2 regions of the Streptococcus sp. UBA4344 genome follow, and region 2 is predicted to be linked to the other one. Evidence: predicted binding sites of a transcription regulator. Region 2 holds the regulator's gene; the other holds the start of a gene.

Region 1 (8,693 bases), on a different contig from region 2:
TAAACCAAGAACATAGCTACTGCAAAAATTGGCAAAGCCAAGATACGGTTTGTAACAATTCGGTCAATCTTATCAGAAGCTGTCATCTTGAAATCGCTAGTTTGGTTTTGAGCCATTTTAGCAACTTTTTCAATAAAGGCATAACGCTCATTGATAACGATAGATTCAGAATCCTCTGTAAAGATTTCTTCTGTAATCTTAATCACTTGGTTAATTTCACCTTTTTGGAAATCAGACAAAGTAATTTCTTCTTGTACCAAAGTGTCACGTTCAAATAATTTAATGGCATAAAAACGTGCTGAACGTTCTGGAACAACATCTCCCAGAATATCAATAATTTGTTTGATAGCAGCTTCAAACTGATTGCTGTAAGTTGGGAACTGAATAAGATCAGTACTAGCTTTTGTCGTATTAGCTGCTTTTTTGATAGCTTTATCAACACCAGTATTTTTAATCGCACTTGTTGAAATAACTGGCACACCCAATTGATAAGAAAGTTTATCAATGTTAATTGTTTTTCCTTGAGCTTTCAAAGTATCACTCATATTAAGAGCAACAGTTACAGGAATTCCTGTTTCAATCAATTGAGTAGTCAAGTAAAGATTACGTTCCAAGTTTGTCGCATCAACAACGTTAAGAATGCTGTCAGCATCATTACTCAATAAATAATCACGCGCAACTTTTTCTTCAGGCGTGTAAGGTGACATTGAATATATCCCTGGTAAATCTTGGACTTTCCAATCAGCGTGTTTTTTGACTGTTCCGCTTTTACGCTCAACCGTAACACCAGGCCAGTTACCAACACGTTGACTTGTTCCTGTCAATAAGTTAAATAGACTTGTTTTACCACTATTCGGATTACCGATTAAGGCTATCTCTGTCATTTTTCCTCCTCGCTATCTACTTTAACGACACTAATCATTTGCGCTTCAGACTTACGAAGTGTCAATTCGTAACCGCGTAAACTAATTTCAATTGGGTCTCCTAAAGGAGCAACTTTACGCAAGTAAACTTTTGTGTGACGTGTCAAGCCCATATCCATAAGGCGACGTTTAGCTTCATTCATTGCATAAATACCGTCAACGTAAGCATACTCACCAACTTTTAGTTCTGAAAGAGGAAGTGATAAAAGAGCACCTTCTTCTTCTGTGACATCAATTTGACTTAAAATCGATTGATCAAAAGCCAAACGGCTTGATTTAAGCATAACAATCGCACTAGTTGGCGTTTTAGAAATCACTTTAAGTGAGGCACCAACCTTTAGCCCCAAATCTGACAAGTGTCTAACACTCTCATCAGGTAAATTAATACTGACAATAGTGTAAGGAATACCAACTTTCGCATTCTGCAAAATCAAATTTCTTGACCTCCCCAATTTTTTTTGATAAAATATTTAATCTTCCGTCCGAATCATTATATCATAAAGATGAAAGAAAAAAAAACATAAAAATTAATTTTTTCTTTATTTATACACTAATTAGAATCATTCTAAATAAATATAATTATTATTTATAATCGTTATAATATAGCCGTTTTCACAACCTTTTCAACAACTTTCTAACTCTTAAAAATAACTAAAGCATAAAAATTAAGTGTACTTAATGTATAAAAATAGCCATAAAACTTTTATTTTTCTCTCATTTTTAAGAGGGGTTAATTTTATATTCTTTATAATCAAAAAACCTCAGCTGAGTTTTTAGACTCAACTGAGGTATTTTTTACTATAAAACTTTACTCAAGAAATCTTTTGTACGAGCTTCTTTGGTTTGTTCAAAAACTTCTTCTGGCGTTCCTTGTTCAACAATGACACCTCCGTCCATGAAGATAACACGGTCAGCTACTTCACGTGCAAATCCCATTTCATGGGTAACAATCGCCATTGTCATCCCAGATTTCGCCAAATCTTGCATAACACCAAGCACTTCACCAACCATTTCTGGGTCAAGCGCTGATGTAGGTTCGTCAAAGAGCAAGACATCTGGATCCATAGCAAGTCCACGCGCAATCGCAATACGTTGTTGTTGACCACCTGACAAACTAGCTGGATAAGCATTTGCTTTGTCGCGAAGCCCAACTTTATCTAGCAAATCATAGGCTTTTGCTTCTGCTTCTGCCTTAGCTATACCTTTTGTCTTAATTGGTGACAAAGTAATATTTTCAAGAACTGTCATATTTGGGAAAAGATTAAATTGTTGGAAAACCATTCCCATTTTTTCACGCATTTTGAAAATGTCGTTCTTCTTATCTGTAATATCAACACCTTCAAAGGTAATCACACCTTTCGTAGGTGTTTCAAGCAAATTCATTGTACGAAGGAAAGTTGATTTTCCTGATCCAGAAGGTCCGATGATAACAACAACTTCACCAGCTTTAATATCAAGATCAATTCCTTTTAATACTTCATTTTTACCGAAATACTTATGAAGTCCCTTAATTGAAATAAGTGTTTCTGACATTAGTTGTTACCTCCATTTCCCATACGTTTTTCAAGTCGTTTTACTAAAAATGACATTACAGTGGTTACCATGAGGTAATAGAAAGCAGCAAACAACAATGGCGTGATTGGTAGATAAGTAGCTGTTACGACTGATTGTGCACCATTCCACAATTCCATAACACCGATTGTTTGAAGAAGTGAACTATCTTTAATAATCGTGATAAACTCGTTACCAAGGGCAGGTAAGATATTTTTTAGTGCTTGTGGCAAGATAACGTAACGCATAGCATTTACAGGACGAATTCCTAGTGAATAAGCTGCTTCAAGTTGACCTTCTGGCACAGCTTCGATACCCGCACGAACAATTTCAGAAATATATGCACCACTGTTTAGTGAAATAATAATGATACCTGGAAGTAAACGTGAGAAGTCAAGATCCAAAACACCAAAACCAACAATTGGTGCATTACTAAAATGCATCCAAGCAAAGGCAATCATGATTTGAACAACCATCGGAGTCCCACGAAAGACCCAAACATAAAAACTTGCAATCCAATTTAAAATTTTAATATTTGTACGTTTAACTAAAGCAACCAAGATACCAATGATTGTCCCAAAAAAGACAACACATGCTGAAATCATAATGGTTACAAGGACACCATAGTTAAAATAAGCCCAATACTTTGGTAAAAATGAAAAATCCATTTGTGTCTCCTATAAGCAATAATCAATTAATTATAACATATGTTGAATAAAAATACCAACCATTCAAGAAGCTGTAAACTAGCGTAAAAGATTGATACAACAACATCTATGATACTTCGCTTAAAAGCAAATAAAAATAAAAAGCCTAGGAATACCTAGACTCTTATCAATTCAAAATAGCAATATAAGAAAGCATAGAAACCACACTTCAAAATAGGATGGAAAGGACTTTATATCTAACAATGTCCTTTGCCCTTATACTGTGTCTGAATTTTTCTTTATCTTAGTAAAGAAGGTCGTAAATTTCCATTGCGATCAAATCAATGCTGTCAAATGAGTAAGACTCACGTGCTTCAACATCACGCAAAGTGAAAACTGGACCATTTTCAGGGTCATTGCTGAAAGACACTTCTGCCACAACGACACCATCACGTTCAAAATTACGTTTAAGATTGCTACCATCAGTCGTCATTAATTCAAGACGGTTGATAATTCTCACCAAATGTGATTCCATGACTATTCTCCTCTTCGTTTATTGTCTTTACTATTTTAACATAATTTCTACTAAACAAACAACAATGGAGTGCATTTTCTCACATTTATAACAATTTCTCGTCAAAAAAGAACGCCTTTAAATTTCATTAAGAGAATTATACATGATAGCCTTGATAGAATGCATACGGTTTTCTGCTTCTTGGAAGATAACTGTGCTGTATTTTTGGAAGACTTCATCAGTAATTTCAAGTTCAGCTAAACCATATTTTTCATAGATTTCTTGACCAATTTCAGTATTCAAATCATGGAAAGCTGGTAAGCAATGCATGACAATAACATCTGGATTTCCTGTCTTTTCAACTAAATCAGCATTAATTTGATAAGGTAACAAAAGATCAATACGTTCTTTAAAATCAACTTTTTCACCCATTGACACCCAAACATCTGTATACAGCATATCAACACCTTTAACAGCATCAAGGTCATCCGTAATGGTCAACTCAGCTCCATTATTGTGTTGTTCAGCAATTTCGATGATTTCTTTTTCAGGTTGCAAACTGTTTGGAGCAATAATTTTAACATTAACACCAAGAATAGCTGACGTCACTAGCAAAGAGTTGGCCATATTGTTACGTCCATCACCGACATAAGCAATAGTAAGGCCTTCAAGTTTTCCAAAGACTTCTTTTAATGTCATAAAGTCAGCAATCATCTGAGTTGGATGCCAAGTATCAGTCAAGCCATTCCAGACAGGCACACCAGAGAATTCTGCCAAAGCTTCCACATCCTCTTGTTTGAAACCACGGTATTCAATACCATCAAACATTGAGCCTAGAACTTTTGCTGTATCAATAACTGATTCTTTTTTGCCAAGTTGAATTTCACTGCTACCAAGATAAGTTACATTCATTCCCAAATCTTGTCCAGCAACTGTAAAAGCAGAGCGTGTTCTTGTACTTGTCTTTTCAAAAATAAGTGCGATATTGAGATCTTCTAAATATTTATGAGTTATTTTTTTCTTTTTTAAATCTTTAAATTTCAATCCTAAATCAATTAGATTAACAAGCTCATCCTTAGTAAAATCAATCTCTTTCAAAAACGAATTATTAAAAACCATACGCTAATCCATCCTTTTCTCCTTGAATAATATACTTAATTTTAGCATAATTATACACTTTGTCAAGCCTATTTTGAATAAAAATAAATTTTATTTCTTATTGTGTCATTTATAATTGAAACGAAGAATTGGACGAATACCGTGAATAAGAGATTAACCGAATTGGAAATAAATTATTTATTTCTTTACTTCTCTTTGAATTTTTGGCAACGTTCTTAGCAATCTTATTCAGCGATAAAGGAACCGTACCTCTTCTGATTTACCTCTACTGCAATGCCTTTATCATTATCTTTGTCACGCCAATTCTTATCATGACAATGCTGACCAATAGAGACTTACAGGGACCTCTTGAAGTCCCTAGAGATAAGCTTGAGAAAGAGCGTCAAAAAGCTAAGAAAAAAGGCTGGCTTAGTGGAGTTATTTTTGCCATTTTTATGCTTGTTTTTAACATGTTTAGCAAATGGCAAGAAGGTGAAAATCCTTTTGAAATCTTGTTCAATCCTCTCTTCTTAAGTATCTTCATTTTTTCTGGTTTTATCTTTGGAGCTATTATGGGGTCTATGGCTGCTAGTCAAATTGACCCTGAAAAAAAATTAGCACTCTTTTTATAAGAGTGCTAATTTTTTAATGCTTTTTACTTGATTTCCTAATAGCTAGTGCTATAATGGAAGTATGAAATCTGACTATCTTTGACCTTTAGTCTTTTAGTCAGACATTACGAAAGGAGGGTATTTTATATGCTCTGTCAAAATTGTCATTTAAATGAATCTACCATTCACCTGTATACAAATGTCAATGGGCAGCAAAGACAAATTGATTTGTGCCAAAACTGCTATCAAATCATGAAAACTGACCCAAATAATGCTATCTTAGGAGGATTAGGAGGTAATCCTCAAACTTCTTCAAACCAAACTAACCAATCAACGAATCCTTTTGATGATTTCTTTAACAATCTTAGTGGCTTCCCAGCATTTGGTAGCCAAGGATTCCAAAATACTCCTCCAACTCAATCTGGTGGAGGCAATAATAACGGACGCGGTGGCAATGGCAACAACAATTTCCGCCCAAACGGACCAGCACAGCAAGAGCCTAAGGGCTTGCTAGAAGAATTTGGTATCAATGTTACTGATATCGCACGTCGTGGTGATATCGACCCTGTCATCGGACGTGATTCTGAAATTGTACGCGTTATCGAAATTCTTAACCGCCGTACAAAGAACAATCCTGTCCTTATCGGTGAACCTGGTGTCGGTAAAACTGCCGTTGTTGAAGGTTTGGCCCAAAAAATCGTTGACGGAAATGTTCCGCAAAAACTTCAAAATAAACAAGTTATCCGTCTCGATGTTGTCAGTCTTGTTCAAGGTACTGGAATTCGCGGACAATTCGAAGAACGTATGCAAAAACTCATGGAAGAAATCCGTGAACGTAAAGATGTTATCCTCTTCATCGATGAAATCCATGAAATCGTTGGTGCTGGTAACGCCGGAGATGGCAACATGGATGCCGGTAACATTTTGAAACCAGCTCTTGCTCGTGGAGAACTTCAATTAGTCGGTGCTACTACTCTTAACGAATACCGTATCATCGAAAAAGATGCTGCACTTGAACGCCGTATGCAACCCGTTAAAGTTGACGAACCAAGCGTTGAAGAAACAATCACTATTCTTCGCGGTATCCAAAAGAAATATGAAGATTACCATCACGTAAAATACAGCGACGATGCTATCGAAGCTGCAGCTAATCTGTCAAACCGTTACATCCAAGATCGTTTCCTTCCAGATAAAGCCATTGATTTACTAGATGAAGCCGGTTCTAAGATGAACTTGACACTCAACTTTGTTGATCCAAAAGAAATTGACAAACGTTTGGTTCAAGCCGAAAACCTAAAAACTCAAGCTACTCGTGAAGAAGATTATGAACGCGCAGCTTATTTCCGAGATCAAATTGCTAAATACAAGGAAATGCAAAAACAAACCATCAACGAAGATGACATTCCAGTAATTACTGAAAAAACCATTGAAGCTATCGTTGAAGAAAAAACAAATATTCCTGTTGGTGATTTGAAAGAAAAAGAACAATCACAATTAATTCACCTTGCTGATGACTTGAAAGAACACGTTATTGGTCAAGATGAAGCTGTCGATAAGATTGCTAAAGCTATCCGTCGTAACCGTGTTGGTCTTGGTACACCAAATCGACCAATTGGTTCATTCCTCTTTGTCGGACCAACTGGTGTTGGTAAAACAGAATTGTCTAAACAGCTAGCTATTGAACTTTTTGGTTCAGCAGATAGCATGATTCGCTTTGACATGTCTGAATACATGGAAAAACACGCTGTCGCTAAACTTGTTGGTGCCCCTCCAGGATATGTTGGTTACGAAGAAGCTGGTCAGTTGACTGAAAAAGTTCGTCGTAATCCATACTCACTCATTCTTCTTGACGAAGTTGAAAAAGCACATCCTGACGTTATGCACATGTTCTTGCAAGTTCTTGATGATGGTCGCTTGACTGACGGTCAAGGACGTACCGTAAGCTTTAAAGATACTATTATCATCATGACATCTAATGCTGGTACTGGTAAAACAGAAGCTTCAGTTGGTTTCGGTGCTGCACGCGAAGGACGTACTAATTCTGTTCTTGGACAACTTGGTGACTTCTTCAGTCCTGAATTCATGAACCGTTTTGATGGTATTATTGAATTTAAGGCATTAAGCAAAGATAACCTCCTTCATATCGTTAACCTTATGCTTGACGATGTCAATAACCGTTTAGCAACTAACGATATTCATCTTGAAGTAACTGATAAAGTTAAAGAAAAACTTGTCGACCTTGGTTACGATCCTAAGATGGGAGCTCGTCCATTACGTCGTACTATCCAAGATTATATCGAAGATGCTATTACCGACTTCTACCTTGAACACCCAACTGAAAAAGATTTGAAGGCAGTGATGACAAGTAACGGTAAAATTGTCATTAAATCAGCTAAAAAAGTTGAAAAAGAAGAAACTGTCTCAGCAGAATAATAAATTTAGCCTAGAAAATCAGATTTTCTAGGCTTTTTTATATCAACCAATTATCAAAATCAAAATATTCCGACAATTTTCTAGCAAAAGACAACTTTTTTTAGTATAATAACAACAATAGCCACTCTTACAAATCTACTTTAGAGATTAATCATTCCATCTCCACTCATTCGGACACTTGTTTTATAGGAGAATATTATGTCAAATCCAACTTTTGGTGAAAAACTTGATAATGTTGAATACAAGGCACGCTATGGAGTGTATGCTATCATTCCAAATGCGACTAAAGACCAAATCATTTTAGTTCAAGCCCCTAACGGCTCTTGGTTCCTACCAGGTGGAGAAATCGAGGCAGGTGAGGATCATTTTTCAGCTTTAAAACGAGAATTAATTGAAGAACTAGGCTTCTCTGCTGAACTAGGTTATTATTACGGACAAGCTGATGAGTACTTCTACTCACGCCACCGCAATACTTATTTTTATAATCCAGCTTATATTTATGAAGTAACTCATTTTGAAAAACTTGGTGACCCACTTGAAGATTTTAATAATTTAGCTTGGTTTTCAATTGATGAGGCCATCGTAAAATTAAAACGTGGTAGTCATAAATGGGGTGTTGATGCTTGGAAAAAAAATCATCATTAAAATTTCATATTCTAAGTTTTTCACCTAAAATAGTGTTATAATAATGGTAGAAAGTTCATAGGAGGAAATTTATGAGGTTAATCAACACAACAAGTAGTCATTCCGAGCTAGTCCGTAACCAGCTTCGTAACACGGACGCTAAACTCGTTGAGACCTACTCTGCAGGAAATACCGATGTTGTTTTCACACAAGCACCAAGTCACTACGAGCTGTTGATTTCAAACAAGTATCGTGCTATTAAAGACAGTGAAATTGAAGCCATTCGAGAATT
Region 2 (8,693 bases):
CGTTGACATCAATATGGGCTGTCCTGTCAATAAAGTTGTCAAAAATGAAGCAGGAGCAAAATGGCTTAAAGACCCTGATAAGATTTATCATATCATCGATGAAGTCACTTCTGTTCTTGATATTCCACTAACTGTTAAGATGCGTACAGGCTGGTCAGACAGCGAACTTGCTGTTGAAAACGCATTGGCTGCTGAATCAGCTGGTGTGTCTGCCCTTGCTATGCACGGACGTACTCGTGAACAAATGTATACTGGTAAATGTGACCATGAAACACTTGCTCGCGTCTCAAAAGCCATCACTAAAATTCCATTTATCGGAAATGGTGACGTGCGCAGCGTTCACGATGCTAAGTACATGATTGAAGAAATCGGTGTTGATGCTGTTATGGTTGGACGCGCAGCCATGAACAACCCATACATCTTCACTCAAATCAATCATTATTTTGAAACTGGTGAAGAGTTACCAGATCTTCCATTTGCCAAAAAATTGGACATCGCAGAAGATCACCTCAAACGTCTCATTGACCTCAAAGGTGAAAAAATCGCTGTCCGTGAATTCCGTGGTCTAGCTCCACATTACCTACGTGGTACTGCTGGCGCAGCTAAAATCCGCGGAGCTGTTTCACGCGCAGAAACTATCGACGAAGTCAAAGAAATCTTTAACAGTTTGCGATGAGAAAAAAATCCCAGAAACTTTCTCAGGGATTATCTAAAAACAAAACCCCTACTGGTTTACCAGCAGGGGTTATTTTATTAAGCAATATCAAATTTGAGTTGTCCTTTAGAAACACCAATTTTAAGGGTATTTCCACTTGCTAGGTCGCCTGCTAGGATAAGCTCTGATAATTTATCTTCAACTTTATCTTGGAGAGTACGACGAAGTGGACGAGCTCCCATTTCTGGGTCATATCCAGCCTCAGCAAGATATTTAAGTGCTGATGGTTGGAATTTAAGCGTAATATCTTTTTCAGCTAAGGTTGCAACCAATGGTTTAACCATGATTTTAACCACGTCACGCATATTTTCTTGTGTCAAGTGGTGGAAGACAACCTTTTCATCAATACGGTTGATAAATTCTGGACGATAAGCTTTCTTAAGTTCTTCCATGATACGTTTTTGCATAGCATCATAATCATGAGCCATATCACGCGCACCAAATCCAACAGTTTTATCATCACGAAGAGCTGTCGCACCAAGGTTTGACGTCATGATAATAATCGTATTTGAGAAATCAACTTTACGACCACGACTATCTGTCAACACACCATCATCCAAAACTTGAAGAAGGACGTTGAAAATATCTAGATGAGCTTTTTCAACTTCATCGAAAAGAAGGACTGAATAAGGTTTGTTACGAACTTTTTCAGTCAATTCGCCACCCTCTTCATAACCAACGTATCCTGGAGGAGCTCCGTTAAGACGACTAGCCGCAAATTTTTCCATGTACTCAGACATATCAAAACGAATAAGTGCTGATTCATCATCAAAGAGAAGTTCAGCCAAAGCTTTAGCTAATTCAGTCTTACCAACACCAGTAGGTCCCAAGAACATGAATGACCCAATTGGACGTTTTCCTGTGCGGATACCTGCTTGATTACGACGGATTGCTCGGCTAATCGCTGAAATAGCAGCATCTTGACCAATCACACGCTTGTGAAGCTCTTTTTCAAGCGTCAAATATTTCTTGCTGTCAGCCTGTGTCATTTTCTCAACAGGAATACCTGACAAACGACTAAGTGTTGCCATGATATCATCTTCAGTCACAGCTGTTGGTTTACGTGTCACTTTCTTACGTGACTCTTTAAGCAATTTTGTAGCTAATTTGAAATCACCTTCTAAAATAGCTTTATCTGCAGCTGTAAGAGCTTCTGGGGCTTCTTTTTTAACCAAACCTTGAACAGTTGCACTAGCTTCATCAAGCAAATCAATAGCTGAATCTGGTAGATTTTTACTTGTCAAATAACGGTGTGCAGCTTTAACAGCCGTCAACACAGCTTGATCAGAAATCGTCACATTATGGAAAGTTTCGTAAGATTTCTTAAGCCCAAGTAAAATTTGATAAGCATCTTCAACACTTGGTTCTTCGATGGTGATTTTAGCAAAACGACGAGAAAGCGCAGCATCTTTTTCAATATGCTTTTGATATTCTTCTTGAGTTGTCGCACCAACCATGTGAAGTGTCCCACGTGCAAGAGCTGGTTTTAAAATATTAGCAGCATCTAAAGTACTATCAATTCCAGAACCAGATCCCATAATAGTGTGCACTTCATCGATGAATAAAATGATGTGACCATCTTCTTCAATATCAGAGATGATTTGATTCATGCGTTCTTCGAAGTCACCGCGGAAACGCGTACCAGCCACAACACTCATCATATCAAGTTCTAGAACACGCATGTCTTGAAGTTCGTATGGAATCTCACCATCAATAATTCGTTGTGCCAAACCATAAGCAAGAGCTGTTTTACCAACACCAGCTTCACCGACCAAGACAGGGTTGTTTTTAGTTTTACGGCTAAGGACTTGAACCATACGTGAAATTTCTTTATCACGACCAATAACTGGTTCTAATTTCCCTTGACGAGCCATTTCAGTCAGATCACGTGTGAAATCAGATAATTCTCCCGCTGTTGACTGAGGTTTCATCATTTCAGAAAAAGCTCCGCCCATTGATGCCTTTTTCGGTTTGCGAAGGTCATGGATAGCTTTGATTTTTTCTTTAGTAAATCCTGCATTACGTCCTAAGCTCTTACGTAAGTCAAGTAAACGTGCTGAATCACCGTCTTCTTTATTTTTAAACCCTGCAACTTCTAATAAACGAGTGGCAAATAGATCTAAATTAAGCAACATCGCATAAAGAACATGTTCTGTCCCAACTTCTGTGCCACCAGTCACTTTGCAAATAGATTCTGCAAAAGCTAACACATCTTTAAGAGCCTTTGATTGCTCCAAAAATTGAACATTTTTTACATCACTCAAAGGTGATTTTCCAAGTGCCAATACCGCTGCTGCTTCATACTCTTCGTAAGCAATCTTATTTTGGTATTCAGCAAATGTTAATCCTGCCACTGAATCATGAACAGCTACCATGGCTAAAAGTACATGCCAACTTTCTAGATATGGGCTTTCAAATCGTGCCGCCTGGTACTGGGCGATACTGAAAACCTCCTGCATTTTCATTGAATATTCACTCATAAATGGAATCCTTTTCTATCTAATCTTTGTAAGATTTTTCGCAACATACGTGCTCGAATGGCTGGAGCATCTTTGCCTAAAACATCATCAGTAGCTGTTGCTAAAATCAGATTTCCTTCACGTTCACTAATAATTTTTTCATCAAAAAGTAATTGAATCAAATCCGTAAAGACTTGCTCACTAATTCGTTCACCGATATTTGCCATAAGATTGTCAAACATTTGGTGTTGATCTGAAAAACGCACTCTAGCAATGCGAATATAGCCACCGCCACCACGCTTACTTTCGACTGTATAGCCACGACTTTCTGTAAAACGTGTTTTTATCACATAGTTAATTTGGCTAGGAACAACTTGAAAGGCATCTGCCAAGTTTGACCGCTTAATCTCAGCAATACCTGATTGGGCAAGTAATTGCTTGATGTATTCTTCAATACTATCAGATGTATTTTTTGCCATTAGCTTCCTCCTTTTCAAGATTAAAGACCATTTCAAGATGGACTCTCTTTGACTATAACTGACTATCATTATAACAAAAATATCACTATTTATAAACGAAAATACACCAAATGAGCCTTCCTAACAAGCTTTTCTCGTGCTTTATAACCGACAACGGTTTCATTTTATCAACAGTATTTTCCATTACAACAGATTTTAGTTGTCTTTGCCTAAGAGATAAGATACAATTAACTTTGTAACAAATGAAAGGTTTCAAGTAAATGAACTATATTATTACATTTTTGATTGCTATGGTACCACTCGTTGAACTTCGTGGTGCTGTACCCTATGCTATTGCAACTGGTATTCCAATGTGGCAAGCACTCGTTATCGGTGTTGTCGCGAACATGCTTCCCGTACCAATTATCTTCTTCTTTGCACGTCGTGTCTTAGAATGGGGTGCTGATAAACCTATTATTGGTGGTTTCTTTACTTGGTGCTTGAAAAAAGGTCACAAAGGTGGGAAAAAACTTGCCGATACCGCTGGGGACAAAGGTGTCTTTATCGCGCTTCTTCTCTTTGTAGGTATTCCAATTCCTGGTACAGGAGCCTGGACAGGTACACTTGCTGCTTCAATCCTTGACTGGGACTTCAAACGTAGTGTCATAGCGGTTATGCTAGGCGTTATCCTTGCTGGATTAATCATGGGAACATTGACTGTTCTCGGATTAGGTGCTTTATCTTAAGAACTTACAAAATGGAGGCTGGGACACCCAACCTCTTTATTTATAACAAAAAAGAAGACCACTTAGTGATCTTCTTTTAATTTAGCAAGCTATTCTTATTTGTTAAGAGCTGCTGCCATTGTAGCTGCAACTTCTGATTCAAAGTCGTTAGCTGCTTTTTCGATACCTTCACCAACTTCGAAACGTGCGAAAGTAACAACTTTTGCGTTTACTGAATCAAGGAATTGTTCAACAGTTTTGCTGTCGTCCATGATGTAAACTTGTGCAAGAAGTGTGTATTGTTGGTCAACTTTAGTGTTGTCAAGCATGAAGCGAGCCATTTTACCAGGGATGATTTTATCCCAGATTTTTTCTGGTTTACCTTCTGCTTTAAGTTCTGCTTTGATATCTTCTTCAGCTTGTGCGATTACTTCATCAGACAATTGTGATTTAGAACCGAATTTCAAGTGTGGAAGAGCTGGTTTGTTAACCATTGCACGTGATTCGTTATCAAGATCGATTTTGTGGTTCATTTGAGCCAATTCATCGTGGATGAATTGTTCGTCAAGTTCTTTGTATGAAAGAACTGTTGGTTTCATAGCTGCAACGTGCATTGAAACTTGTTTTGCAAGAGCTTCGTCGCCACCTTCAAGAACAGTGATAACACCGATACGTCCACCGTTGTGTTGATATGCACCGAAGTGTTGTTCATCAGTTTTTTCGATAACTTCGAAACGACGGAATGAAATTTTTTCACCGATAGTTGCTGTAGCGTTAACGTAAGCTGCTTCCAAAGTTTCACCTGAAGCCAAAGTAACTTTAAGTGCTTCTTCGTTGTTAGCAGGTTTTTGTTCAGCAATAGCTTTAGCTGTTTCTTTAACCAATTCAACGAATTGTGCGTTTTGAGCAACGAAGTCAGTTTCAGCGTTAACTTCAACAACTGCTGCAACGTTACCGTCAACGTAAGTACCAGTCAAACCTTCAGCAGCAACGCGGTCAGCTTTTTTAGCTGCTTTAGCCATACCTTTTTCACGAAGCAATTCAATTGCTTTTTCCATGTCACCGTCAGTTTCAACAAGTGCTTTTTTAGCGTCCATGACACCAGCACCTGATTTTTCACGCAATTCTTTTACTTGAGCTGCAGTAATTGCCATTTTTATGTCCTCCAGGATTTTTTTGTTTACCAAATAATAAAAACGAGACAGAGCGGTTTGCTTTCTGCCCCGTTTTAAAGCATATCAAAGACTGTTAAGCCTCTAAATCTTATTCGTTGTCGCCTTCTACAACTTCAACGATTTCTTCGATTGAATCAGCTTGTGCTTCTGCTGCAAAATCAGCGTCAGCATCTTCACCTTGGCGTCCTTCGATAACAGCGTCAGCCAATTTAGAAGTGATCAATTTAACGGCGCGGATAGCGTCATCGTTAGCTGGGATGATAACATCGATGTCATCTGGATCAGCGTTAGTATCAACCATAGCTACTACAGGGATACCAAGTTTTTTAGCTTCTTTAACAGCGATTTGTTCTTTGTGTGGGTCAACAATGTACATTACGTCTGGAATACGTGGCATATCTTCGATACCGCCCAAGAATTTTTCAAGACGAGCACGTTGTTTGTTAAGAAGAGCAACTTCTTTCTTAGGAAGAACTTCAAAAGTTCCATCTTCTTCCATACGTTTGATTTCTTTCAAACGAGCGATACGTTTTTGGATAGTATCCCAGTTTGTAAGAGTTCCACCCAACCAACGGTGGTTGATGTAGAATTGACCTGCACGTTCTGCTTCTTCTTTAACAGCGTCAGCAGCTTGTTTTTTAGTACCAACAAACAAGATTACAGCGTCGTTTGCAGCTGCATCACGAACGAATTCGTAAGCTGCGTCAGCCATTTTTACAGTTTGTTGAAGGTCGATAACGTGGATACCGTTACGTTCTGTGAAGATGTATTTAGCCATCTTAGGGTTCCAGCGACGAGTTTGGTGACCGAAGTGAACACCAGCTTCAAGAAGTTGTTTCATTGAAATTACTGCCATGAGTAGTTTCTCCTTTATAAAATGTTTTTTTCCTCTTCCAGACTTCATCTTGCAAACCCACTCAAAAAGAGCAACAGATCCACAATACATCCAGAATGAGTATTTGTTGCATAATACAACTATTATAGTTTACCATAAAAGCCCCATTTTGACAAGTCAAATGCGACTTTAAAAAAGCTTTTCTTTAAAGTATTTTGGCACTACTTATTTCTTAGAGTAGGTACTCTTCGTATCCAAATTACTCAAATCAGCAACACCATTTTTAACCCAAAAACTCTGAGGAATTAACATATTATCTTTCAAGGTAAATCCAAATCTTAACTTACTGCCATTTGGATCTACACCGCCAACTCCTGACATACCAAAGCCACTCACATCTCCTCCGACGAATTCATAGGTATTTTCGGCAATTTTTTTAACTCGCTGAATACCCCCACTGGAACTACTATTATTATCATATTCTGAATAGAAGCTTCCATCACCATGAACACTAATTTTATAGGGATGAAAACCATCTGAATTAAAGTTCGCTTCCCAAGTTCCAATTAATTCACTAGGTAGCAAAAGACACTCACCAACAACAAGGTCAGATAGTGATTTTGAAGGTGAAGGATTAGTAAGAGGAGCAGAATATAATTCAAAACTATGCCAGTCTAATTGTTCAACATCAAGAAGCAAATCATCTGCTTTTCCAAACACTTCACTAGGGTTTGAGCTTGGAATTTTAAACCCACTCTGTTCATCAATAATAATTGCTTCTGAATTATCATCTTGTAATTGATACAAAATACCTGTGGCATCTCCTGAGGCAGGTGACCAGTTAAACGTTAAAACTGTACCATCTGTGTACAGATTATGAGATGCTCTGGCAGAGCCTGAACCAACGTAACTTTCTGCTAATAGAGTTGGAGAGTCTCCATCTTTCAAGTAATAAGTGGCATTCAAATAAATTGAACCATCACTCTGACTTGTGCCGATAAGCATTTCCTCTTGACCATTACCATCTATATCATAAAATGTGTAATATTCTTTATCTATAGAATTAACAGCATTCTCAAGAGCATTAATATCCTTTGGAATTGTCACCTGATTTAATAATATATAATAATCTCCATCTGTTCCATTATTAATTCTAAAATCAGATATTATCTGATAATCATCAAAGACTACTTGGTACTGCTCCTTAGCCATTGCCAGATGTTCTTCCTCTGACAACTCTTGTTCTACAGAAGATGTTGCTGAGCTACTCTCCTCGACTACATTACTTGTAGAAGAACTATCGCTTATAGATTTTGTCTGTCGAGAACAAGCAACTAACAAAAAAATAGTAAGTGTAACCAAGAAAACTTTTTTACCTCGTTTCATAACTCTCCTCTTTCAAAAAGCACTTCAGATATATTATCCAACATATGATTCTGACAATTATAATCAAATATACATTTTACTATTATTTTATAACTTCGTCGTAAGTCTGTAAAGCTTGTTATCATATCTATATCTACCAAATTTATAATCAAGGTTACAACAATAGTCACCCCATCATTTTAACAGTAAATTTTCCACACACAAAAAAAGCCCGACAGAATCGGGCTTTTTTGTGTGCAAACACATTATATAAAGGCGGTAGACGGATTTGAACCGACGATCAAGCTTTTGCAGAGCCGTGCCTTACCACTTGGCTATACCGCCATAACAGATAATATTTTACCCTAAAATAATAAGCTCGTCAAGCCTAATTCGTGAAATTCTGAAAGAGGATTATGAAAATAAAAGAATTCACGGCTTTACCCTTGAAATTTCAACAATCTATGCTATAATACTAAAAATCTTTGGAGGTGTTTTATGAAAAAACTAAGTCCTAACAGTCACATTCGCGTACTCAGTCCGTCAGATTCAATTGCTCGCTTGGGTGGATTTGAAGCCAATCTTTCTGCCAAAGAAACGTTAGAAAATCTAGGATTTCGTGTGTCATTTTCAGAACATTACTTAGAATCTGATATGCTCTATTCTTCTTCAATCAAGAGCCGTGTTGCTGATTTGCACGCTGCTTTTGCTGATGACTCTGTTGATGCTATTCTGGCTACGATTGGTGGTTTTAATTCTAACGAACTATTGCCTTATCTTGACTACGACTTAATTGCCAAACACCCTAAAATCATCTGTGGGTATTCGGATTCGACAGCTTTTTTGAATGCTATTTTTGCTAAAACTGGAAACCACACTTACATGGGACCGTCATATTCTAGTTTTAAAATGAAAGAAGGTCAAGATTACCAGAGCAAGGCTTGGTTAAACGCCATGACAA

What was found. The regulator CtsR, encoded in region 2, represses protease genes until heat stress. The targets are predictions, from matches to a motif close to TTGGTCAAAAAAGGTCAAANA.
Region 1: a site for CtsR is predicted at 5,431-5,451, ahead of B4D49_RS08010 (ATP-dependent Clp protease ATP-binding subunit). Genes of this name have one in related genera too.

Annotation. Positions count from the first base shown of each region.
Region 1 covers NZ_DGTE01000041.1:46,490-55,182, reverse strand. Annotated here, with positions in the region: gene feoB (ferrous iron transport protein B) at 1-884, opposite strand, end outside; gene B4D49_RS08040 (FeoA family protein) at 881-1,357, opposite strand; gene B4D49_RS08035 (amino acid ABC transporter ATP-binding protein) at 1,722-2,456, opposite strand; gene B4D49_RS08030 (amino acid ABC transporter permease) at 2,456-3,142, opposite strand; gene B4D49_RS08025 (DUF1797 family protein) at 3,426-3,656, opposite strand; gene argF (ornithine carbamoyltransferase) at 3,774-4,754, opposite strand; gene B4D49_RS08015 (hypothetical protein) at 4,958-5,365, shown strand; gene B4D49_RS08010 (ATP-dependent Clp protease ATP-binding subunit) at 5,492-7,777, shown strand; gene B4D49_RS08005 (NUDIX hydrolase) at 7,976-8,422, shown strand; gene B4D49_RS08000 (DUF1827 family protein) at 8,494-8,693, shown strand, end outside.
Region 2 covers NZ_DGTE01000011.1:10,905-19,597, reverse strand. Annotated here, with positions in the region: gene dusB (tRNA dihydrouridine synthase DusB) at 1-676, shown strand, start outside; gene B4D49_RS02150 (ATP-dependent Clp protease ATP-binding subunit) at 754-3,195, opposite strand; gene B4D49_RS02145 (CtsR family transcriptional regulator) at 3,192-3,653, opposite strand; gene B4D49_RS02140 (COG2426 family protein) at 3,914-4,378, shown strand; gene tsf (translation elongation factor Ts) at 4,474-5,511, opposite strand; gene rpsB (30S ribosomal protein S2) at 5,621-6,388, opposite strand; gene B4D49_RS02125 (hypothetical protein) at 6,593-7,753, opposite strand; tRNA gene B4D49_RS02120 (tRNA-Cys) at 8,007-8,077, opposite strand; gene B4D49_RS02115 (S66 family peptidase) at 8,231-8,693, shown strand, end outside.